DNA from 3 places in the Streptomyces sp. NPDC026206 genome. Region 2 is predicted to be linked to each of the others. Evidence: riboswitches for the same ligand, from Rfam matches in the RefSeq annotation. Region 2 holds a riboswitch; each other region holds the start of a gene.

Region 1 (7,794 bases), on a different contig from region 2:
CCGTCGGGGAAGAGGAAGCGGCGCGTCGCGGACTCCACCACGCCGGCCAGCCCGTCGACCGGCCCGCTGTGGAGCACCTGTCCGCCGTGCTCGCCCGCCCCGGGCCCGACGTCCACGATCCAGTCGGCGCGGCGCACGACGTCCATGTGGTGCTCCACGACGAACAGCGAGTTCCCCGCCGCCTTGAGCCGGTCCAGGACGGTCAGCAGGGCGGCGCTGTCGGCCGGGTGGAGGCCGGCGGAGGGCTCGTCCAGGACGTAGACGACACCGAAGAGTCCGGACCTCAGCTGGGTGGCGAGCCGCAGCCGCTGCAGCTCACCGGCCGACAGGGTCGGTGTGGGCCGGTCCACGCTGAGGTAGCCCAGGCCGAGTTCGCTGAGCACCTCGATCCGGGCGAGCAGGTCCTGGGCGAGTGCGGCGGCGACCCCCTCGCCGTCGCGCGCCGGGCGCAGCGTCCGCGCCAGCTCGGCCAGCGGCTGCGCGGCGAGCGCGGCGATGTCCCGCCCGGCGAAGGTGACGGCCAGCGCCTCGGGCCGCAGCCGCCGCCCGTCGCACACCGGGCACGGGCCGCTGACCAGGTGCCGCTCGGCGCGGGCCCGCAGCGCGGCGCTCTTGGAGTCCGCGAAGGTGTGCAGCACATAGCGGCGGGCGCTCATGTACGTGCCCTGGTAAGGGCGTTGGATGCGCTCGGCGTCCCGCACGGGGTGCACGGTGACGACGGGCTGCTCGTCGGTGAAGAGGATCCACTCGCGGTCCGCCTGCGGCAGCTCCCGCCACGGCCGGTCGATGTCGTACCCGAGCGTGTCGAGGATGTCCCGCAGATTCTTGCCCTGCCACGCCCCCGGCCACGCGGCGACGGCGCCGTCGCGGATCGAGCGCGACGGGTCGGGGACGAGCGAGTCCTCGGTGACCCGGTGGACGCGCCCGAGCCCGTGGCACTGAGGGCAGGCGCCGGCGGCGGTGTTCGGCGAAAAGGCGTCGGAGTCCAGCCGCCCGGCCCCCGCCGGGTAGGTGCCGGCGCGGGAGAAGAGCATGCGCAGGGAGTTGGAGAGCGTCGTGACGGTACCGACGGAGGAGCGCGACGTGGGCGAGGACCGCCGCTGTTCGAGGGCGACGGCGGGCGGCAGCCCGCTGATCTCGTCCACCTTGGGGGCACCGACCTGGTGGATGAGCCGGCGGGCGTACGGGGCGACGGACTCGAAGTACCGGCGCTGGGCCTCGGCGTAGACGGTGCCGAAGGCCAGCGACGACTTGCCGGAGCCGGAGACTCCGGTGAAGACGACGAGGGCGTCGCGGGGGATGTCGACGTCGACGGCCCGGAGATTGTGCTCGCGGGCGCCGCGCACGCGGACGTAGGGGTCGTGCATGCGCACGACTCTATTTCCCCCACCCCGCCCCTTCCCGTAACCGGGGGGCTCCGCCCCGGACCCCCGGTCCTCAATCTCCCCGGCTACCGCTGGGAGGTGCCCCCCCAGACGGGGCACGGAACAGTCACCGCGTCAGCTCCTGTGCACCTCTCACCCCCCAGAGGGTGATCACAGCGCAAGGCGCTGACGTGATCAGGGGTCGTGCGCCACGATGCAGCCCTCTGCAGTGCGACAAGCGTGGAAGTGAACGGGATAGCCCATGTCCGACACCGATACCGCCGCGGGCCCCCTGCACAGGATCGCCGCGGCGGTCGACCGGGAGCGTGATCCCTCGTCGCGGATCTGTCCGACGTGCGGCGGGCCGACCAGGGTGGTGGTGCGGGAGGAGTCCGCCGGGAACGGCCCGCCTGTCATCAGGGCGAGGAAGGAGTGCGAGGGTCAGGGGTGCGGGCGTCCCTGACTCCCGGCTTCATCTCCGCCTGCCCCGCTCACGGGTCCGTGAGGGCGGTGGCGGTGGTAGTGCGGGCCGCCCAGCGCTGCTCGACCTTGGCCAGGCGCCAGTACGCGAGCGCGATTGCCCAGACCACCACGAACAGCCCGACAATGACGAATCCGACGTTGTCGAGGTTCAGTCCGGCGATCCAGCCGGTCACCGCGTCGTCCAGGCCGAGCTTCTCGTGCAGGACCCCCACCAGCTCGATGGTGCCGATGAGGAAGGCAACGGCGATGGACAGGCCGGTGATGGTGAGGTTGTAGTAGACCTTGCGGACGGGGTTGGAGAACGCCCACTGGTAGGCGAAGTTCATGAACGTGCCGTCGAGCGTGTCGAACAGGCTCATGCCGGCGGCGAACAGCAGCGGCAGGCACAGGACCGCGTACCACGGCAGCCCGGCGGCGGCGCCGCTGCCGGCCATCACCATCAGCGTGACCTCGGTGGCCGTGTCGAAGCCGAGGCCGAAGAGGAAGCCCAGCGGGTACATCTGCCCGGGGCGGGTGACGGAGCGCGTGAAGCGGCCGAGGATGCGGTTCATGAAGCCGCGCGAGTCGAGGTGCTGCTCCAGCTCGGCCTCGTCGTAGCGGCCCTCACGCATTGCGCGGAAGATGCGCAGGATGCCGGCGAGGGCGATGAGGTTGAGGGCGGCGATGAGGTAGAGGAAGCCGCCGGAGACGGTCGTACCGACGAGGCCAAGGGTCTGGTGGGTGGTGGACTCCTCGTTCAGCAGCGTCCCGGCCAGCTGGGTGCCGCCGGCCACCAGCAGGGCCATCAGGACGACGACGCTGGAGTGACCGAGGGCGAACCAGAAGCCGACGGAGACCGGGCGCTTGCCGTCGGCCATCAGCTTGCGGGTGGTGTTGTCGATGGCGGCTATGTGATCGGCGTCGAAGGCGTGCCGCATGCCGAGGGTGTAGGCGGTGACACCGAGGCCCACACCGAAGACCTTGGAGTCCACGGTGTAGTGGTTCGGGACGACCAGCAGGAAGAGCACGCCGAAGGCGACGACGTGCAGGGCGGCTATGACGGCCAGCAGGCCGGCGGTGCGCAGGGTGTCCTGGCGGCGCCAGCGGAAGGCGGGCAGGGTGCCGCCGGGGGATTCGGTGGACTTGGAAAGCACAGTCATCGGGGTTGAACGCTCCAGCACCTCGTGGATCATTTCGAGATGCCGTGGCCGGTCTCCTGGCTTACGGGTCCATTCGCGCCCGCCCCTGCCTTCCCGGCAGCCGGCTGCGGCCAGTGGCTCCGCGCGCCCGGGGCGCGCGGAACGGGACGGTCACTCCCCGATCACAGTGGCGAGGGCCGCTCCGGAATGGGACCACGAGGATCCGTCACCGGTCTTCCCGAACACCACGGCCCGGCCACTTTAACTCCTGGCCCCCGAAACACCGCTCCCCGTCGGCTGCCTCCTGCCACCACCGCTCGACCGCGCCCTGGTCCATGGCCGCCCAGTCGGGGGTGGCCTGGACCTGCGCCCGGCCCAGTCGCCGGGCGAGATCGACGACGGCCCGGCCGCCGGCCGAGCGCTCGGCGTCGTACGCCCCTACCGCCTCCTCCCACGTCCCGGCCGAGCGCAGACACCGCTCCAGGACCGTGGCGTCCTGCAGGGCCTTGACGGCGCCGCTGCCCACATGAGGGCGGGCCACGGCGGCCGCATCACCGGTGAGGACGAGCCGGCCCTCGCCGTAGTGCGGCACGGCGAGGTCGTACAGGGGCTGGACGAAGGCCTCGGCCCTGGGGGTGAGCCGCACGAATTCCTGCCAGTACGGCGGGAAGTGCCGCTCGACGAGGGCGGCATGATGCGCGATCAGCTCGTCGGTCACACTGCCGGGCGGCAGGCTCGTCGGATCCTTCAGCGCCGCGGCGGCCGACGGCGGCGGGGCGGTGTAGAAGACCCAGTTGGCGGAGGTGCCGACGCCGTGGGGGCCGGGGATACGGTAGGCGATCATGTGGCCGCCGGGGAAGGTGACGGTCGCCGCCTCGTCCTCGGCCCAGGCGGTGCGCGGGCCGGGCAGCGCCTCGGCGGGCACGGTGCCGCGCCAGGCCAGATAGCCGGCGTAGACGGGCGCAGTGGCGGCGCGCGTGGCCGCCCGTACGACCGATCGGTAGCCGTCCGCGCCGACGACGAGGTCGAAACGCTCCTCGCGCCCGTCGGCGAGGCGCAGCCCCACCCCGTGCGGCCCGGGGACGACCTGCTCGACGGCCGCGCCCTGCCGGTAGTCGACGGATGCCGGGACGCGGGTACGTAACTCCCGCCACAGCGAGCCCCAGTTGTACGAGCGGAACGGAAACGGCAGCTGGGCCAGCCGCCGTCCGGCGCGGTCACCGCCGTCCCGGGTGAGCCAGGTGCGCCTGGTCAGCCGCACCCAGGGCATGGTGGCGTCGATGTAGCCGGCCGCCTCCAGCTCGGCGTAGCGCTCATCGCGGACGGCGAGGCCCACGCCCCGGTCCTGGAGCCCGCCGGGGGCCCGCTCGTAGATCACGACCTCATCGGCGCCCGCGCGGGCCGCGGCGAGCGCGGCGGCGCATCCCGCGATGCTGCCGCCCACTACGGCCACTCTTCCACCGTGCATTGTCTGCTCCCTCGTCCTCTTCGTTCTTCGCTGTTCGTTCTTGCTCTTCGTTCTTGCTCTTCGTGCACAGATCTTGACTGCCCGTCGGGCGTGGCGCCAGAGTCGCCGACACCCCGCAGGTAATGGACGCGTCAGGCAGGCCGGTGTACGAGTGCAGTGGACGAACGAGAAGGGGCTGACGCCATGACAGATTCGGCAGGCACGCAGCACGTGTCCGAGGAGCCGGTGGTGCCCGGCCAGCGGGGCGCGTTCGTGCGCCGCATCGGGCTGTTCCAGGCCACCGCCATCAACATGAGCCAGATGTGCGGCATCGGGCCCTTCGTGACCATCCCCCTGATGGTGGCCTCCTTCGGCGGTCCGCAGGCGGTCATCGGCTTCGTGGCCGGCGCGCTCCTGGCCCTGGCGGACGGGCTGATCTGGGCGGAGCTGGGGGCCGCGATGCCGAGGGCGGGCGGCAGCTATGTGTACCTGCGGCAGGCGTACCAGTACCGGACGGGCAAGCTGGTGCCGTTCCTGTTCGTCTGGACGGCGATGCTCTTCATCCCGATCGGCATGTCCACGGGAATCATCGGCTTCGTGCAGTACCTGGGCTACCTCTGGCCGGGCATGGGGCAGACGCAGGGCGATCTGACGGGGCTGGCCGTCATCGCCCTCATCATCCTGCTGCTGTGGCGGCGGGTCGACCACATCGCACGGATCACGGCTGTGCTGTGGTGCGTCATGCTGGCCTCGGTCACGCTCGTCATCGTCGCCGCCTTCACCCACTTCAGCCCGGACCGGGCCTTCACCTACCCCGACCACGCCTTCGAGGTGACCACCCATCACTTCTGGATCGGCTTCGCCGCGGGCCTGACGATCGGCATCTACGACTACCTGGGCTACAACACCGTCGCCTACCTCGGCGCGGAGATCAAGGATCCCGGGCGCACGCTGCCGCGCGCGATCGTCTACTCCATCCTCGGCATCATGGGCATCTATCTGCTGCTGCAGATCGGCACCCTGGGCGTGATCGACTGGAGGCAGATGCTCGACCCCGGATCGGCGGCCCACTCCTCCGTCGCCTCCGCCGTGCTGGAGGAGGCCTGGGGCAAGGGCGCCGCGAACACCGTCACGGTGCTGATCCTCGTCACGGCCGTCGCCTCGGTCTTCACCGGGCTGCTGGGCGGCTCCCGGGCGCCGTACGACGCCGCCCGCGAGAAGGTCTTCTTCCGCCCGTACGCCAAGCTGCACCCACGCCACGGCTTCCCGGTACTGGGGCTGGCCACGATGGGGGTGCTCACCGCCGTCGGCTTCCTGATCGGCCGTCATACCGACCTGGCCACGCTCATCCAGCTGCTGACCGCCGTGATGGTGATCGTGCAGGCGCTGGCGCAGGTACTGGCACTGTCCGTGCTGCGCCGGCGCCAGCCGGGGCTGCGGCGGCCGTACCGCGTGTGGCTGCATCCGCTGCCGAGCGTGGTGGCCCTGACGGGCTGGCTCGTCATCTACGGCTACTCGGACAAGAGCTCGCCCGGACGGCACCCGATCGAGTGGTCGCTGGTCTGGGTGGCGGCGGGCTGTGTGGCCTTCGTGCTCTGGGCGGCGTACGAGAAGGTCTGGCCCTTCGGGCCGCGGGAGATCAGCGAGGAGTTCCTCCACACCCCCGATCCCGGCACCGGCCTCGATGCCCCCGACGAGCCGGGAACGGGGCCCGACGCCGACCCGGACACCAGGAAGCCGACACCGGCCTGACGGCCCGTCCGGAAACCCGGCCGCCCGGACCGGGCTCCGGTGGCCCGGCCGAACGGTGATAAAACGGCACTCATGCCCGTGACCACTGTCCCTCCCCCGCCCGTTCCCACCGGCCAGCCGCGCAAGCTGCTCTGGCACCGCCTGATATTCGGGCTCTGGTACCGGCCCGTCGAAGTGCTCGACGAGGCACGGGACCGGAGCGTCTGGGGGGCGGCCGCGTTCGTCTCCCTGCTGTGCGGGGCGCTGGGGACGCTGGCCAAGGACTCCTTCTGGGGGCAGTGGGGGGTCAGTCCCGTGCTGGCGCTGGAGGCGATGGCCATCGGCTCCGCGGTGATGATGCTCGCCAGTGTGCTGCTGGGCACCGCCACCCACGCCATCGCTCGCCGCCTGGGGGGCAACGGCAGGTTCGGGCCCACCGCGAGCCTGTTCGTCGTCATCTTCTGGGCGAGCGACCTGCCCCGGCTGGCCCTGGACACCTGGCTGCCGGCCGGCTCGGCGCCGGTGCGCGCCGCCGCCTCGGTGACGGCCGCGTTCGGCTGCGCCCTGGCCACCTTGCTGATCCGCGGACAGCACCACCTGCCGACCCACAAGGCCGCGGCGTCCGTGAGCGTCCAGATGCTGGCGGCGGTGGTCCTGCTGAAGTTCCCGCCCGGCAGCGGCTGAGCGCACGGACGGCGGCTGGACGGCAGCGGACGACAAAGGCCCGCCCGGTGCGACGGGGGATGCACACCGGGCGGGCTCGAGGACAGTTCTACCGCATCAAGGATGGGTTATGCATCAAAAACCTGTTCGGCTTGTCGATTACCAGCGCACAGGGAGCGAAATCAGGCCACGTGCCCTGATAGTGGGACGCCAGGCCAGGGAGTCTCTCGGAGCGTCGAGTTCCAGATTTCCGAAGCGCTCCAGCAGCGCGGCGAGCGCCGTCTCCAGCTCCATCCGGGCCAGCGGCGCGCCCAGGCAGTAGTGGATTCCATGCCCGAGCGCGAGGTGCCCCGACCGCTCCCGGTGCAGGTCAAGGCGGTCCGGGTGCGGGAAATGGCGCGGATCGCGGTTGGCGGAGGCCACGGACAACAGCACTGTCTCGCCGGCCGGAACCGTCACTCCACCGATCTCCACGTCCTCCAGCGGGAAGCGGCGGATCGCCAGCGGAGCCGGCCCGTCCCACCGGCTGAGCTCCTCCACGGCCGTTCCGAGTCCGTCCGGATTCTTTCGCAGCTCGCGCAGCAGCCCGGGCCGGTCCAGCAGGGCGAGGACGGAGTTGGCGATGAGGTGGACCGTGTTCTCGTAGCCGGCGAAGAGGATGAGGAAGGCCAGCGAGGTCAGCTCGTCCCGGGACAGGGTGTCCCCGCCGTCCTCCGCCGCGATCAGATCGGAGAGCAGATCGTCGCCGGGATCGGCCCGCTTGCTCTCGATGAGCCCGCCGAGGAAGCCCATCATGCTGCCGACGGCTTCCTTCATCAGGTGCGGCCGCTCGCGGTCCGGGGTGATCAGGGCGTCGGTCCACACCCGGAAGTCGCGCCGGTCGCCCTGCGGGATGCCGAGCAGATCACAGATGACGATGATCGGCAGCGGACCCGCGTACGCCGCGAGCAGGTCCGCACGCCCGTCCGGCTCGACGGCGTCCAGGAGT
Region 2 (7,794 bases):
GGCCTCGGCGTTCGTCAGCAGCGGCCTGCGGACCGTCCAGCACCCCGAAGCGCTGGCCGGGACGGCCGCGCCCGTGGCCCTCGCCATCGCCGAGTGGGTGCCGGGCCTGCCGCGTGACGCGCGGGCGCTGGTGCGCCTGAACGGTGCGGTGCATCTCGGGGCCGGCTCGCTGCTGGCCCTGGGCATCCTGCCCCGCACCTGCGCCCTGGCCCTGGCGGTCAGTCTTGTGCCGACGACGCTGGCGGGGCACGCGTACTGGGCGGAGGAGGACCCGGGCAAGCGGATGCAGCACCGGGTCGCGTTTTTCAGCAACATGTCGATTCTGGGCGGGCTGCTGATCGCTGTCGCGGACCGGCCACGAAGAAGGCGGCGCCGATGCGGCTGAGGCTCTGGTCCTCAAACGCCGGACGGGCTGCTGCGCTGTCCTCAATCGCCGGACGGGCTGGCTGTGCTTGTGTCCTCAATCGCCGGACGGGCTGGAAATCCAGCCCGTCCGGCGTTTGAGGACCGGGGGTCCGGGGGCGGAGCCCCCGGTTACGGTCAGCCCGTCGGCGTGACCGCCACATCAGGCTCCCGCTCGCGCGCCGCCTTCGGCGCGATGAGCCGCTCGGCGAGCTCGCCGAAGACCAGCCCGAAGCCGGTCCACAGCACAAGCTGAATGGCGATTGCCGAGAGGCGGAACTGCCACAGCAGCGTCGCCGGAAAGCCCTCCGGCACATTGTCACCGGCGGGCAGGAACGCGTACGCGAGCCCGACCGCCACCACCAGCGCCGCGCCGGCCGCCACCGTGGCGTGCCAGTTGCCCAGCCGCGGAGCCAGCCGCTTGCCGAGGATGACCGCGCCGACGGCGAGCAGCACGCTGAGCGCGATCATCAGGAAGAACAGCGCGGTGCGCTGGTCGAGGGTGTCCGGGTCGCCCACCGCGGGCGGGTTGGCGGGGTACTTCAGGAACGGCACCAGGAAGACCGCCACGAACGCGCCGGTGGAGACCAGGGCCGCTGTGGCCCGCGGGCCGAACCGGCCGACGCGGCCGAGGGCCACACAGAACGCCAGCGCGGCGATGCCGCCCAGCGCGACGCCGTAGACCAGGACACCGGTGGCCAGACCGCCCGTGGCCTGCATCGTGCGGCTGACCAGTTCGACGCCGTCGCCGTGGTCGTGGCTGTGCGCCTCCTCGAACGCGATGGCCGAGTCCACGTGGGGCTCGCCCAGCAGATAGGCGGTGATCAGGGCCAGTACGCCGGTGGCGAGACCGGCCAGCATGCCCCGCACGAGGAGGGCTCTTACGGATACGGAGTTCACGAGCTCGTTCCCCTTGGTCTCAGTGGCAGGGGAAGCCGAGCAGATGACGGCCGTCGTGCACCCACTCGTGCACGTCCTCGCCGGCGATGAGCGCGGTGGCACCCTGCTCCGCCCCGACGAAGTAGAGGAGGACCAGCATCAGGATCCCCATGAAGACCGCCCAGGGGGCGATGGCCTTCAGAGAAATGGGGGCGACCTCCGGTAGGGCGGGGGTGCTCGATGCGGGGACAGCGGACTGGGCCATGGCGGAACCTCCTGGGGAACAACGCGTCCCGATCGTTGGTGCGGACGACGGTGCCGGGTCTGACTTCCTCCGCCGCCCCGGGTGCCCCGGGGTGGCCGTCAGGTACACAGTGGCGCGACCGTGCCGGATTCACACCGGCTTCCGAGCGCACCGTCGTCATGTACACGCGACCGTACCGCCTGCGGGATCACTGCGCTACGGGCGTACGGAGGCGCACCCCCCGCGCACGCCCCGCCCGATGCCCGTGGTCTGCTGGGCCCTTGGGCCCGCGCGCCCGCCTGGCCCGGAGGGGAGAAGGACCGTGACCGTGCGTGTGATGCTGATCTCACCCGCGCCGGGGCCCGCGCTGCGGGCCGCGCGCTTCGACGACGACGCGCCGCTGGACGAGGCGGCCGTGCGCCGGGCCGGCGAGGCGGCGGGTGCCCTGCCACGCGGTGCACGGGCCTTTTCCGCGCCGTCCCGGCGCTGCCTGCAGACGGCCGCCGCGCTGGGCCTGGACCCGGCCGCCGAGCCCGCGCTGCGCGATCTGGAGGCCGGCTGCTGGCGGGGCCGGTCGCTGGAGGAAGTGGCGGCCGGTGAACCGGAGGCGGTGGCGGCCTGGTTGGCGGATCCCGGGGCCGCGCCGCACGGCGGCGAGACCCTCCTCACCCTGATCGCCCGGGTGGGCGCCTGGCTGGAGGACCGGGTGAGCGGCGACGGCGGCCGGGTTCTGGCCGTGGCGGACCCCGCGGTGATCCGCGCCGCGGCCGTGCACGCGCTCGGGCTGCCACCCCAGGTGTTCTGGCGCCTGGACGTGCCCCCGCTGACCCTCACCGAACTCTCCGGTCGCGCCGGGCGGTGGAACCTGCGCTGCGGCCGACCGCTGACGGCGTCCGGGCCGCCGCTGGACTGACCGCGGAAGCCGCCGCGCCGGACCGGCCCCGCCGCCCCTCAGCAGCGATGCCGGCCGGCACGGCGGCAGCTCGATGACGACGACAAGGATGACTACGACGAGGATGACGACGGCAAGGCCGTAACGGCCCGACACGCACGCCCGCTCCGGCACCGCCGGACTCCCCGGCGGAGGTCGCTCCCCGCCGCGCGGCGGGAAGCGGGCGCCGCAACGCCCGCTTCCCGCCGCAGGGAAGGCAATCCAGCGCCGCAGCGCGCTTCCGCCCGGACCGGCGATCCGCCGCCCCGGCGGCTACCCGCGCCCGTCGAGCTCCGCGCGGACGCGGCGGGCGGCCTCGACCAGGTGTTCCAGGGAGTCGCGTACCTCCGGCCAGCCGCGGGTCTTCAGGCCGCAGTCCGGGTTGGCCCACAGCCGCTCCGCCGGAATGGCCGCGAGGCCCTTGCGCAGCAGTGCGGCGATCTCCTCCGTGCCCGGCACGCGCGGCGAGTGGATGTCGTAGACGCCCGGACCGACCGCGTGCGCGTAGCCGGCCGTGGCGAGTTCGCCCGCGACCTGCATGCGGGAGCGGGCGGCCTCCAGGCTGATGACGTCGGCGTCCAGGTCCTCGATCGCGGCGATGATGTCGCCGAACTCCGCGTAGCACATGTGCGTGTGGATCTGGGTGTCCGCCCGCACCCCGCCCGTGGTGAGCCGGAACGCCTCGGTGGCCCAGGACAGGTACTCCGCCCGGTCCGCCGTCCGCAGCGGGAGCGTCTCGCGCAGTGCGGGCTCGTCGACCTGGATGACGGCGGTGCCCGCGGCCTCCAGGTCGGTGACCTCGTCGCGCAGGGCCAGGGCGACCTGGCGGGCGGTGGCGGCGAGTGGCTGGTCGTCGCGGACGAAGGACCAGGCGAGCATGGTGACGGGACCGGTGAGCATGCCCTTGACGGGGCGTTCGGTGTGGGACTGGGCGTAGGTGGTCCAGGCCACGGTCATCGGCTCGGGGCGGGAGATGTCACCGGCGAGGATCGGCGGGCGGACGTAGCGGGTGCCGTAGGACTGCACCCAGCCGTGCTGGGTGGCCAGGTAGCCGGTCAGCTGCTCGGCGAAGTACTGCACCATGTCGTTGCGTTCGGGCTCGCCGTGGACGAGGACGTCCAGACCGGCCTTCTCCTGGAAGGCCAGGACCTCGCGGATCTCGGCCGCGATGCGCTCGTCGTAGGCCGTGGCGTCGATGCGCCCGGCCCGCAGGCCGGCGCGGGCGGCGCGCAGTTCGGGGGTCTGCGGGAACGAGCCGATGGTGGTGGTGGGAAGCAGCGGCAGGCCGAGCCGGGCCCGCTGGGCGGCGGCGCGCTCGGCGTACGGCTGCGGGCGGCGGGTGCCGGCGGCGGTGACGGCCTCGGCGCGGGCCCGCACGGCCGGGTCGTGGGTGAGGGCGGAAGCGGCGCGCGAGGCCCGGGCGGAGCGGTTCGCGGCGAGCTGCGGGGCGATGGTGTCGACGCCCTGGTCGAGGCCGCGGGCCAGGGTGACCGTCTCGTCGGCCTTCTGCCGGGCGAAGGCCAGCCAGCGGGCGACCTGCGGGTCGATGTCGCGTTCGGCGGTGGCGTCGAGGGGGACGTGCAGCAGGGAGCAGGAGGGCGCGACGTCCACCCGGTCGGCGAGGCCGAGGAGGGTGGCGAGGGTGGACAGGGACTGTTCGAGGTCGTTGATCCATACGTTGCGTCCGTCGACCACGCCCGCGACCAGGCGCTTGCCGGGCAGGCCGCCGGCGGCCGCGAGGGCGTCGAGGTTGGCGGCCGCGGGCCCGGTGAAGTCCAGGGCCAGGCCTTCGACGGGAGACTTCGCGAGGACGGGCAGGGCGTCGCCCAGGCGGTCGAAATAGGTGGCCGCCAGCAGCTTGGGGCGGTCGGTGCGGGCGCCCAGTTCCCGGTAGGCGCGGGCGGCGGCGTTCAGGACGGCCGGGGGCTGGTCCTGCACCAGGGCGGGCTCGTCCAGCTGGACCCACTCGGCGCCGGCCGCCCGCAGGTCCGCGAGGACCTCGGCGTACACGGGCAGGAGCCGGTCGAGGAGGGTGAGCGGCTGGAAGCCGGGCGGGGCGCCGGGCCCCGGCTTGGCCAGCAGCAGGTAGGTGACGGGTCCGAGAAGCACGGGCCGGGCGGTGTGGCCGAGCGCGAGGGCCTCGTGCAGTTCGCCGGTCTGCTTGGCGGAGTCGGCGGTGAAGGCGGTGTCCGGGCCCAGTTCCGGTACGAGGTAGTGGTAGTTGGTGTCGAACCACTTCGTCATCTCCAGCGGCGGGAGCTGCTGGGTGCCCCGGGCCATGGCGAAGTAGCCGTCCAGGGGGTCGGCTTCGACGGCGGCGCGGTAGCGCTCCGGAATGGCGCCCACCATGACGGTGGTGTCCAGGACGTGGTCGTAGAGCGAGAAGTCGCCGGTGGGGAGCTCGTGGACGCCGGCCTCGGCGAGCCGGCTCCATGCGTCGCGGCGCAGCGCGGCGGCGGTGGTCCGCAGGGCGTCGGCTCCGACGCGGCCGGCCCAGTAGCCCTCGACGGCCTTCTTCAGTTCGCGGCCGGGCCCCTGCCGGGGGTAGCCATGGACGGTGGCCCGGGTGCGGGCGGCGGTGCGGTGGGTGGAAGGTGTTGCCACGGAACTCTCCTTCGCGAGTCGCGGTGGGATCGCGGCGGGGCCCGGGTGCGAAGGAACGGCAGGTCACCGGGTGGAGCATGCCGGGGCATGCCGTGCCCGTACCGCCGGCCCGCCCTCGGGGCCACCGAGATCGCCGCATGCGGGTGCATGCGGGCAGCGGCAGGTATTCGGACTCGCGGGCGCGCCGCGCCCGTCAAGGGCACGTCATCTACTGGCCGTCGCTTCCCGGGCCGCTGGTGGCCCAGTGCGTCTGACGGCGGTCGTTCCCGCTCACCGCTGCGGGGCAGTCCCGGATTCCCACCGGGTTCCCTCTTGCGACGCGCCCGCCTGGATGGCGGGGCGAACCGGCTGCGTCTTCACCCTAGACGCAGTCGGCCGCCCGCCGACAGGCCTTGCCCGGACAGGTTCGATCTTGGGTGTTCATCCGGTGGGGTACGGGTGGAAGCCGCGCCCGCTCTTGCGGCCCAGCAGCCCGGCGTCGACCATGCGGCGCAGCAGCGGCGGCGGGGCGTACAAGGGTTCGCGGAACTCCTCGTACAGCGACTCCGCGATCGCCGCGACCGTGTCGAGGCCGATGAGGTCGGCCAGGGCGAGCGGTCCCATGGGGTGGGCGCAGCCCCGTTCCATGCCGGCGTCGATGTCGTGTGCGGTGGCGAAGCCGGACTCGGCCATGCGCACGGCGGCGAGCAGGTAGGGAACCAGCAGCGCGTTGACGACGAAGCCCGCGCGGTCCTTGGAACGGATCACGTCGCGGCCCAGGACGGTGGTGGCGAACTCCTCGGCCGTGCGCAGGGTTTCGGCCCCGGTGTGCAGGGAGGCAACCACCTCGACGAGCGGCATCACGGGCACGGGGTTGAAGAAGTGCAGTCCGACGACACGGTCGGCGCGGGTGGTCGCCATGCCGAGCCGCATGACGGGGATGGAGGAGGTGTTGGTGGCCAGGACGGCCCCCGGATCCTCGACGATCTTGTCGAGGGCGGCGAAGACCTCGCTCTTGATTCCGGCGTCCTCCACCACGGCCTCGATGACGAGCTGGCGGTCGGCGAGCTCGTCGAGGGTGCCGGTGAAGGCGAGCCGGGCCAGGGCGTCGTCGCGTTCGGCCGCGGTCGCCCTGCCCCGGCGGACGGCGTGGTCGAGGGAGCGGACGATCCGCTCGCGGGCGGCATGGGCGGCGGGGGCGTCGGCTTCGCAGACGAGGGTGTCGAGTCCGGCGCGGGCGCAGGCCTCGGCGATGCCGGCGCCCATCCGGCCGCCGCCGACGACGCCGACGCGTCGTATCGCGGTGCCGCTCACTGTGCCGTTCAAAACTGCTCCTCCTCGGTGGAGCCGCGCAGGGCGAGGGTCTCGGCCGCCGGGTTGAGCGCGGTGCTGACCAGGTCGAAGTAGCCCGTGCCGACCTCGCGCTGGTGCTTGACGGCGGTGAAGCCGTGCCGCTGGTCGGCGAACTCGCGTTCCTGCAGGTCGACGTAGGCGGTCATGCCGTGCTCGGCGTAGCCGCGGGCCAGGTCGAACATGGCGTGGTTGAGGGAGTGGAAGCCGGCCAGGGTGATGAACTGGAAGCGGTAGCCCATCGCGCCCAGCTCGCGCTGGAACTTGGCGATCCGGTCGTCGTCGAGGGCGGCCCGCCAGTTGAAGGAGGGCGAGCAGTTGTAGGCGAGCAGCTGATCGGGGTACTCGGCGTGGACGGCCTCGGCGAACTCCCGGGCCTGTGCGAGGTCCGGGGTGCCGGTCTCCATCCACAGCAGGTCGGCGTGGGGGGCGTAGGCGAGGCCGCGGGCGATGACGGGGGCCATGCCGGGCTCGACGCGGTAGAAGCCCTCGGCGGTGCGGTCGCCGGTGCAAAAGCGCGCGTCGCGCTCGTCGACGTCGCTGGTGAGGAGGTTGGCGGCGAGGGCGTCGGTACGGGCCACGATCACGGTCGGCACGTCGGCGATGTCGGCGGCCAGGCGGGCGGCGTTGAGGGTGCGGATGTGCTGGGCGGTGGGGACGAGGACCTTGCCGCCGAGGTGGCCGCACTTCTTCTCGGAGGCGAGCTGGTCCTCGTAGTGGATGCCCGCGGCACCGGCCGCGATCATCGCCTTGGTGAGCTCGAAGGCGTTGAGCGGGCCGCCGAACCCGGCCTCGGCGTCGGCGACGACGGGGGCGAGCCAGTCGGTGGTGTCGCCGCCCTCGGCGGTGGCGATCTGGTCGGCGCGCAGTAGGGCGTTGTTGATCCGGCGCACCACGGTGGGCACGGAGTTCGCCGGGTACAGGCTCTGGTCGGGGTAGGTGTGCCCGGCCTGGTTGGCGTCGGCCGCGACCTGCCAGCCGGAGAGGTAGATCGCCTGCAGTCCGGCCTTGACCATCTGGACGGCCTGGCCGCCGGTGAGGGCGCCGAGCGCGTGGACGTAATCCAGTTCGTGGAGTTGGCGCCAGAGCCGTTCGGCGCCGCGCCGGGCCAGCGTGTGCTCTTCGCGGACGCTGCCGGACAGCCGGACGACGTGCTCGGCGCCGTAGGTGCGCTCGACGCCGCGCCAGCGGTCCTCCGTCGCCCACCGGTGGGCCAGCGTTTCGGCGGCGGTGCGCGATTGCGGGTTCGTCCCTGTCATGGCCGCTCCTGGGGGGAGTTGGGGATGTGCCGTCTCGTGCGAAGTGTGCGAACGGTGCGGTGCGGCCGGCCCGGGCCCGGTTCCCGGGTGCGCGGAGAGAGGCCCGTACCGGGCCCGTACCGGCCGCGAAGTCGACTCTCGCACCG
Region 3 (7,794 bases), on a different contig from region 2:
GACTTGCCCTTGCCGATGCCGGTGTGGACGAAGACCAGCGGCCGGTTGCGGCGCTGGCGCGTGGTGAGCCCGTCGTCGGGCACGATGGCCGGCTGTCCCTGGGGCATTACGCCACCCTCCTGGTGTTGGTGTTCCGTACGGTACGTACCAGTGCGGAGACGCTGTCGGCGCGCAACTCCTCAAGCGTCACGACCGGGCCGCCCAGCGCGCGGCCCAGCTCGCCCGCCAGACCGAGCCGCACCGGCCCCGCCTCGCAGTCCACGACGACCGAGGCCGTGCCCTCGCCGGCCAGCAGCCGGGCCGCGCGCGAGGCGCGGGCCAGCGGCTCGGGCCCGCCGGTGGCCCGCCCGTCGGTGACCACGACCAGCAGCGGGCGGCGGGACGGGTCCCGCATCCGCTCCACCCGCAGCACGTCGTGCGCCTGCAGCAGTCCCGCGGCCAGCGGGGTACGGCCGCCGGTCGGCAGCTTCTCCAGCCGCGCCGCGCCCGCCTCCACCGACGACGTCGGCGGCAGCGCCACCTCCGCCCCCGAGCCACGGAAGGTGACCATGCCGATCTTGTCGCGCCGCTGGTAGGCGTCCAGCAGCAGCGACATCACCGCACCCTTGACCGCGCTCATCCGCTTGCGTGCCGCCATGGAGCCGGAGGCGTCCACCACGAACAGCACCAGGTTGCCCTCCCGGCCCTCGCGCACCGCCTCCCGCAGGTCGTCGCGGCGCACGACGAGCCCGGGCCCCGAACGGCCCCGCGCCCGCTGGTGCGGGGCGGCGGCCTGCACGGTCGCGGCGAGGTGCAGCTTGGACAGGGTGCCGCCCCGGGGACGGCGCGCCCCCGTCGTGCGCCCGTGCGCGGTGAGCGCGCGCGAGCGGCGCCCGTCGGCGCCCTCACCCAGGCCGGGCACGTCGAACCTGCGGGTGCGGAACGGCTCCGCCGCGGCGACGGCGGGCATCTCCGCCGGGCTGTCGCCGGGCGTGCTCGCGGGCGCGCCCGCGTTCTCCTGCGGGGCGGGGGAACCGGAGTCCTGCCGCTGCTGCGGCACGTCGGACGTGCCGTCGGGCCCCGGCCCGTCCTGCGGCGGCTGCCCGCCGCCGCCGGGACCGCTCCCGGGGCCGTCGCCCTCGCCGTCCGGGTCCTCGGGCCCGGGGTCCGGCTCGGGGTCCGGTTCGGGCTCGTCCTCCTCGAACTGCCGCAGGATCTCGTCGAGCTTGTCCTCGTCGAGCCCCGGCGCGTCGAAGGGCGCCCGCCGCCGGCGGTGCGGCAGCGACAGCAGCGCCGCCTGCCGTACGTCCTCGGTGCTCACGTCCGTACGACCCGCCCACGCGGCCAGCGCGGTCGCCGCCCGTGCGGTCACGATGTCGGCGCGCATGCCGTCCACCTCGAACCCGGCGCACACCGCCGCGATCCGGCGCAGCGCGCCGTCCCCGAGCCGTACCTCCGGCAACAGCGCGCGGGCGGCGGCGATGCGTTCGCGCAGCGCCTCCTCCTCGGCGGCCCACTTGGCGGTGAAGGCCGCGGGATCCTCGTCGTAGGCGAGCCGGCGGCGCACGACCTCCACCCGCTCCTCCGTCTCCCGCGAGGCCGCGACCTCCACGGTCAGGCCGAAGCGGTCCAGCAACTGCGGGCGCAGCTCGCCCTCTTCGGGGTTCATGGTGCCGACGAGGAGGAAGCGGCTCGCGTGGCGGACGGAGACGCCTTCACGTTCGACGTAGGAGGCGCCCATGGCTGCCGCGTCGAGCAGCAGGTCGACCAGGTGGTCGTGCAACAGGTTGACCTCGTCGACGTACAGCACACCCCGGTGCGCGGCGGCCAGCAGGCCGGGCTCGAAGGCCTTCACGCCCTCGGACAGCGCCCGCTCGATGTCGAGAGCACCGACGAGCCGGTCCTCGGACGCGCCGACAGGCAGTTCGACCACCTGCGCGCGGCGGGTGTGCGCAGCGGCGGACTCGTGGGGACCGTCCGGGCACTCCGGGTCGGGGGCTGCCGGGGCGCAGGAGAACCGGCAACCGCTCACCACATCGATGGCCGGCATCAGGGCGGCGACGCCTCGTACCGCCGTGGACTTCGCGGCCCCCTTCTCCCCACGGACGAGCACGCCGCCGATCGATGGGGAGACGGCGTTGAGGACGAGGCCCAGTCGCATGTCGTCCATGCCGACGATCGCGGTGAACGGGTAGGTGGCCGGAGCCATCAGGTGTTACCCCCTTCGAGGGAATCGATCCGACTGGGCGCAGCGGCGGCCGCTGGGCCTGCCGGGCTGTCGCTCCGCCCCGCGGGAGCGGGGGTGAGCCGGGCACTGCCAGGACGAGGACTGTCCGGGCCCTGGGGGCTCCGCGCAGGCGGAGGTGGTGCCCCCGGCGGTATGAACGGGTGACCGACCGGCACCCCGCCCTCGATGAGCCGCAGCAGCGCACCGGTGTCCGCGTGTTCCTCGATCAAGTCCCCCAGCCGGTCCAGCTGTTCCTCCCGCAGCGCGCCGAAGCTCGTGTCGGGCGCCGGTACGAACGCCCGTCCCGCCGCGTGGGCGACCTTACGCAGGAACGCCCGCCGGAAGCCGTCGCTCTCCAGCGAGCCGTGCCAGTGCGTGCCCCACACGGCGCCCACCCTGCAGCCGTCCAGGAACGGCTCGTCCCCGCCCAGCACGTCGGCGACGCCGTGGTGGATCTCGTACCCCTCCACCCGCTCGCCCAGGGCCTCGCCCACGGGCCGCGCCAGGGTCTTGTCGACCGCGAACCGCACCCGCACCGGCAGCAGCCCCAGGCCCTCCACGGACCCGGCCCTGGACTCCACATCGTCGTCGATCCGCTCGCCCAGCACCTGGAAGCCGCCACAGATGCCGAGCACGGGACGGCCCTGCGCGGCCCGTCGCAGCAGCGCGTCCGCGAGGCCGCGCTCGCGCAGCCAGGCCAGCGCCCGTACCGTGCCGCGGGTGCCCGGCACGACGACCAGGTCGGCGTCGGCGAGCTCCTCGGGGCGGTCCACGAAGCGGACGACCACACCCGGTTCGGCGGCGAGGGCGTCCACATCGGTGAAGTTGGACATCAGCGGCACCGCGCACACGGCCACCCGCAGGACGTCGGCGCCGTGCGGCGGGGCCACCACCGACTCGCGGACCGCACCGCGCAGCGAGACCCGCAGGCCGTCCTCCTCGTCGATGCCCAGGCCGTGCGTGAACGGCAGGACGCCCACGGTCGGCCGGCCGGTGAGATCGCGGAGCATGGCCAGGCCCGGTTCCAGCAGCGTGACGTCGCCCCGGAACTTGTTGACCATGTAGCCCGCTATCAGCTCCTGGTCCTCGCGGGAGAGCAGCGCCGTCGTGCCGAAGAAGGACGCGAAGACCCCGCCCCGGTCGATGTCGCCGACCACGACCACCGGCAGCCGGCCCGCCCGGGCGATGCCCATGTTGACGATGTCGCTGCGGCGCAGGTTGATCTCCGCCGGGCTGCCCGCGCCCTCGCAGATCACCGCGTCGTGCGTACGCCGCAGTTCCTCCAGGCACTGGGTGACCGTGCCGAACAACTGCTCCTGCCGGCCCGCGTGGTAGCCGCGGGCACTGAGCTCGCCCACCGGCCTGCCCATGAGGACGACCTGGCTGCTGCGGTCCCCGCCGGGCTTGAGCAGCACGGGGTTCATGAGCGCGCTCGGCTCGACGCGCGCCGCGGCCGCCTGCATGGCCTGCGCGCGCCCTATCTCCGCGCCCTCGCGCGTGACGTAGGAGTTGAGCGACATGTTCTGCGCCTTGAACGGCGCGACCTTGACGCCCTTGCGGACCAGCCAGCGGCAGATGCCGGCGGTCACGACGCTCTTGCCTGCGTCCGAGGTGGTCCCGGCCACCAGCAGGCCCCCGCCCAGCGGGCGCGTGGGCCCACTCCTGTCGGCTGTCACCGATTCCTCCTCCTTGCGACGCTTGCGAGAGAGAGCCTGCCCACGACGGCGGCCCCCAGGGCCAGCGCCGAGACCCGGCGCGAGAGCCGCACCGCGCGTTCGATGTCCGCCACCTCCACGGGCCGGTTCTCCGCGCCGAGTACGGGGCGGTGTTCGACGCGGCCGGCGTAGGCGAGGGTGCCGCCCAGGCGCACCCCCAGCGCGCCGGCGAACGCGGCCTCGACCGGTCCGGCGTTGGGGCTGGGGTGGCGGGAGGCGTCGCGCCGGGCCACGCGCCAGGCGCCGCGCGGGTCCGGTCCGGCGAGCACGGTGAGGGCGGCGGTGAGCCGGGCGCCGGGCCAGCCTGCGACGTCGTCGAGCCGGGCGGAGGCCCAGCCGAACCGCCGGTGGCGGGGCGACTTGTGACCGACCATGGCGTCCAGGGTGTTGACCGCGCGGAAGCCCACCAGGCCGGGCACCCCCGCCAGGGCCCCCCAGACGAGGGCGCCCACGACGGCGTCGGAGGTGTTCTCGGCGACGGACTCGACGACCGCCCGTGCGATCTGCTGCCCGTCCAGGGCCTGCGGGTCGCGCCCGCACAGGTGCGGCAGCCGCTCCCGGGCGACCTCCAGGTCGCCGGCCGCGAGGGCACCGCCGACGGCCCGCGCCTCACGGCCCAGGGACGTACCGCCCAGCACCGCCCACGTCGCGGCGGCGGTCAGCGCGGTGCCGGCGGCGGGGGAGCGGCGCGCGGTACGGGCCAGCAGCGCGGCGCCGGCCGCTGCGCCGCCCGCGCACAACAGGGCGTGCAGGGTGCCGTAGCCGCGGTGGTCGCGCCACAGGCGCTGTTCGACGGCGTGTGCGGCGCGCCCGAACGCGGCGACGGGGTGACCGCGGCGCGGGTCGCCCAGCACGAGGTCGCAGGCGAAGCCGAGCGCGGCACCGCAGACGAAACCGATGTGATCCTCACGCAGGTGATGCCTGCGCATCGCGCGCACCGGTCAGGCCGCCGTGAGGCCTTGGCGGGGACGGTGCACAGGGGGCAGTGGTCGGCGGCAGCCAGGCATGGTGATGTGTCCTCACTCAGGGTCCGCGCCCTGGCTCGACGTGACCGGCGACCAGAGTCTCCTGGCTCCCGGATCGGCGTCGCCCCGGCCTTCCGGCCCGCGCTGGCGGACCGTGGCCCTCGGTGGGGGACACTCCCCGGTGACAGTGGCGGGACCGCGCCGGATTCGCACCGGCTTCCTCTGCTGTCGCCGTTTGGCTCCGGAAGTCCACCACGGCCCGGGAAGGGCAGTCAACTCACGGTTGACCTGCGGCCTTCCCGGGCCGTGGGGGAGGTATTCGCGGCGTTCGAGGGGCTCAGGAGACGATGAGGTGGATGCCGTACCCGACGGCCGCCGCGCACAGCGCGAAACAGGCGTAGGCGCCGGCGCGCGTGAGCGTGCCCGGGCCGCCGGCCGTGACTGCCCCGTCGGCGGGTCCGTCCGGCTGCACCTGGGGCTTGCGGGACGACGTGCCGACGATGCCGAGGGTGAAGACGCCCACGAGGGCGACGGTCACCACGAGGCTGACGCCGAAGACCTGGCCGAGGGCTTCCCAGTTGATCTGCATGACGGGATTCCTTGGTTCCTTAGCTCGTCGCCGCGGCGGCCGCCGGAGCGGCTGCCCGCTCGGCGGGGGCGGGGGCGGCGGAGAGGGGGCCGGCCGGCGGCGGGGCGACGGCCTGGAGGGCGGCGGTGATGACACCGGCGGGCTCGGCGGGCAGGCCCTGCGGCTGGTTGAGGTCGTTGACGTTGTCGTGCGTGACCGGCTTGCGGCGCGAGGCCGCCCAGATCGCGCCGGACACGGCCAGGCCGAGGACGGCGACCGCGGCCACGCCCCAGTCGCCCTGGTCGGCGAGGAGGGCCGCGCCACCGGCGACCAGGCCCGCGGCGGGCAGGGTCAGGCCCCAGGCGAGGACCATGCGGCCGGCGGTCGACCAGCGCACCACGCCGCCCTTGCGGCCGAGGCCGGCGCCCATGATCGAGCCGGAGCAGACCTGGGTGGTGGAGAGCGCGAAGCCGATGTGCGAGGAGGCGAGGATCACCGTCGCGGCGCCGGTCTGGGCGGCGAAGCCCTGCGCCGGCTTGATGTCGGTGAGGCCCTTGCCGAGCGTCTGGATGATGCGCCAGCCGCCCAGGTACGTACCGAGCGCGATGGCCAGGCCCGCGGAGACGATGACCCACATCGGCGGGTCGGAGTGCGGGGCGACCACGCCGCCGGCGACCAGGGCGAGGGTGATCACGCCCATCGTCTTCTGGGCATCGTTGGTGCCGTGCGCGAGGGAGACCAGGGCGGCCGAGGCGATCTGCCCGGCACGGTAGCCCTTGGCGGTCTCCTGCTCGTCGCGGCCGCGGGTCAGGCGGTAGGTGAGCCGGGTCGCGCACCAGGCGGCGAGGCCGGCCACGACCGGCGCGGCGACCGCCGGGATGAGGACCTTCATGACGACCTTGTCGGCGTTGACCGCGTCGAAGCCGACGGCGACGACGGTCGCACCGATCAGACCACCGAAGAGGGCGTGGGAGGAGCTGGAGGGCAGTCCGGCCAGCCAGGTCAGCAGGTTCCAGACGATCGCGCCGACCAGCCCGGCGAAGATCACTTCCGGCCGGATGCCGGCGGCCTCGTCGATGATGCCGCCCGAGATCGTCTTGGCGACCTCCACGGAGAGGAACGCGCCGACGAGGTTGAGCACCGCCGACATGGCCACCGCGACCTTGGGCTTGAGGGCGCCCGTGGAGATGGTGGTGGCCATGGCGTTGGCCGTGTCGTGGAAGCCGTTCGTAAAGTCGAACACCAAGGCCGTGACGATCACGATCCCGATGAGAAGCGTGATGTTTTCCATTCACCCAGGCAATCAGCTCGATGGTCAGTACGCGGCGACCGTAGGGACCCAGGGTGAACGGAAGGTGAACTGGGACGGGCTGAGCGATGACGCGAACCGGAGGCGGAGACCGATGACGGCATACGAACAGGCTGTGGGCGGGCAGGACGGCATACCGCACATATGGGGCCGGGTCGTGGCCACGGCCCGCCGCACCACCGCCGACGGGCTCGTGGTGGGCACCTCGGGGAACGTCTCCGCACGCGTCGGCGACGTGGTGCTCGTCACTCCCACCGGCGTCCCCTACGACCGGCTCGGACCCGGCGACGCGGTCGGCGTGGACCTTCAGGGCCGTCAGGTCCTCGGCGAGCTGAGCCCCACCAGCGAGCTGCCGATGCACCTCGCCGTCTACCGCTCCACCGACGCCGCCGCCATCGTGCACACCCACGCCGTGCACGCCACCGCCGTCTCCACCCTCGTCACCGAGGTACCGCTGATCCACTACATGGCCGCCGCCCTCGGCGGACCGGTCCGCGTCGCCCCCTACGCCCTCTACGGCACCGAGGAACTGGCCGGCCACATCCTGCGCGCCCTCGACGGCCGCACCGGCTGCCTGCTGCAGAACCACGGCACCCTCACCTACGGCGCCACCCTCGACCAGGCCTACGACCGCACCGCCCAGCTGGAGTGGATGTGCCGGGTCTGGCTCACGGCCGCCGCCCTCCCCGGCCGCACCCCGTCCCTGCTGACCCCCGAGCGGCTCGACGAGGCCGCCGACAAGCTCCGGGGGTACGGACAGCGCGGCTGAGCCCCGCCCGCTGGCCACCACCGCGACCCGCGCCCACACTGGAGGCGATGGTGCTCCGCACAGCGGCGGCCGTGGCCGCCACCACACTGATCGGTGCCGGAGCGGCCGCGGTGGCGGCCGGGCGGTACGCCGGTGACGCCGCCCTCAAGGCGGACCCCGGCCGGCCGCTGCCGGGCGAACCGCGCCTGGCCCTCCACGACGTCGCGGACGGCACGGTCACCCTCGGCCGCACCCCCGCGTCCCTGCGCCCGGGCACCTACGG

What was found. A riboswitch is a leader RNA that binds a small molecule or an ion and turns the genes downstream of it on or off. The one in region 2 is predicted to bind cobalamin.
Region 1: another riboswitch for cobalamin. It lies ahead of AB0F13_RS16700 (HoxN/HupN/NixA family nickel/cobalt transporter); the one in region 2 lies ahead of metE (5-methyltetrahydropteroyltriglutamate--homocysteine S-methyltransferase).
Region 3: another riboswitch for cobalamin. It lies ahead of AB0F13_RS18455 (cobalamin biosynthesis protein); the one in region 2 lies ahead of metE (5-methyltetrahydropteroyltriglutamate--homocysteine S-methyltransferase).

What each region holds. Positions count from the first base shown of each region.
Region 1 is NZ_JBEZYL010000010.1:94,409-102,202, reverse strand. It holds gene uvrA (excinuclease ABC subunit UvrA) at 1-1,367, opposite strand, end outside; gene AB0F13_RS16700 (HoxN/HupN/NixA family nickel/cobalt transporter) at 1,856-2,986, opposite strand; cobalamin riboswitch at 3,015-3,230, opposite strand; gene AB0F13_RS16695 (FAD-dependent monooxygenase) at 3,192-4,433, opposite strand; gene AB0F13_RS16690 (APC family permease) at 4,617-6,164, shown strand; gene AB0F13_RS16685 (YIP1 family protein) at 6,237-6,827, shown strand; gene AB0F13_RS16680 (cytochrome P450) at 6,966-7,794, opposite strand, start outside.
Region 2 is NZ_JBEZYL010000014.1:128,156-135,949, forward strand. It holds gene AB0F13_RS20375 (DoxX family protein) at 1-385, shown strand, start outside; gene AB0F13_RS20380 (CbtA family protein) at 541-1,302, opposite strand; gene AB0F13_RS20385 (CbtB-domain containing protein) at 1,322-1,546, opposite strand; gene AB0F13_RS20390 (histidine phosphatase family protein) at 1,848-2,438, shown strand; gene metE (5-methyltetrahydropteroyltriglutamate--homocysteine S-methyltransferase) at 2,730-5,060, opposite strand; cobalamin riboswitch at 5,201-5,424, opposite strand; gene AB0F13_RS20400 (3-hydroxybutyryl-CoA dehydrogenase) at 5,481-6,365, opposite strand; gene aceA (isocitrate lyase) at 6,362-7,648, opposite strand.
Region 3 is NZ_JBEZYL010000012.1:56,194-63,987, reverse strand. It holds gene cobO (cob(I)yrinic acid a,c-diamide adenosyltransferase) at 1-107, opposite strand, end outside; gene AB0F13_RS18465 (putative cobaltochelatase) at 107-2,188, opposite strand; gene AB0F13_RS18460 (cobyric acid synthase) at 2,188-3,849, opposite strand; gene AB0F13_RS18455 (cobalamin biosynthesis protein) at 3,879-4,850, opposite strand; cobalamin riboswitch at 4,983-5,110, opposite strand; gene AB0F13_RS18450 (hypothetical protein) at 5,224-5,475, opposite strand; gene AB0F13_RS18445 (inorganic phosphate transporter) at 5,495-6,745, opposite strand; gene AB0F13_RS18440 (class II aldolase/adducin family protein) at 6,858-7,532, shown strand; gene AB0F13_RS18435 (prolyl oligopeptidase family serine peptidase) at 7,580-7,794, shown strand, end outside.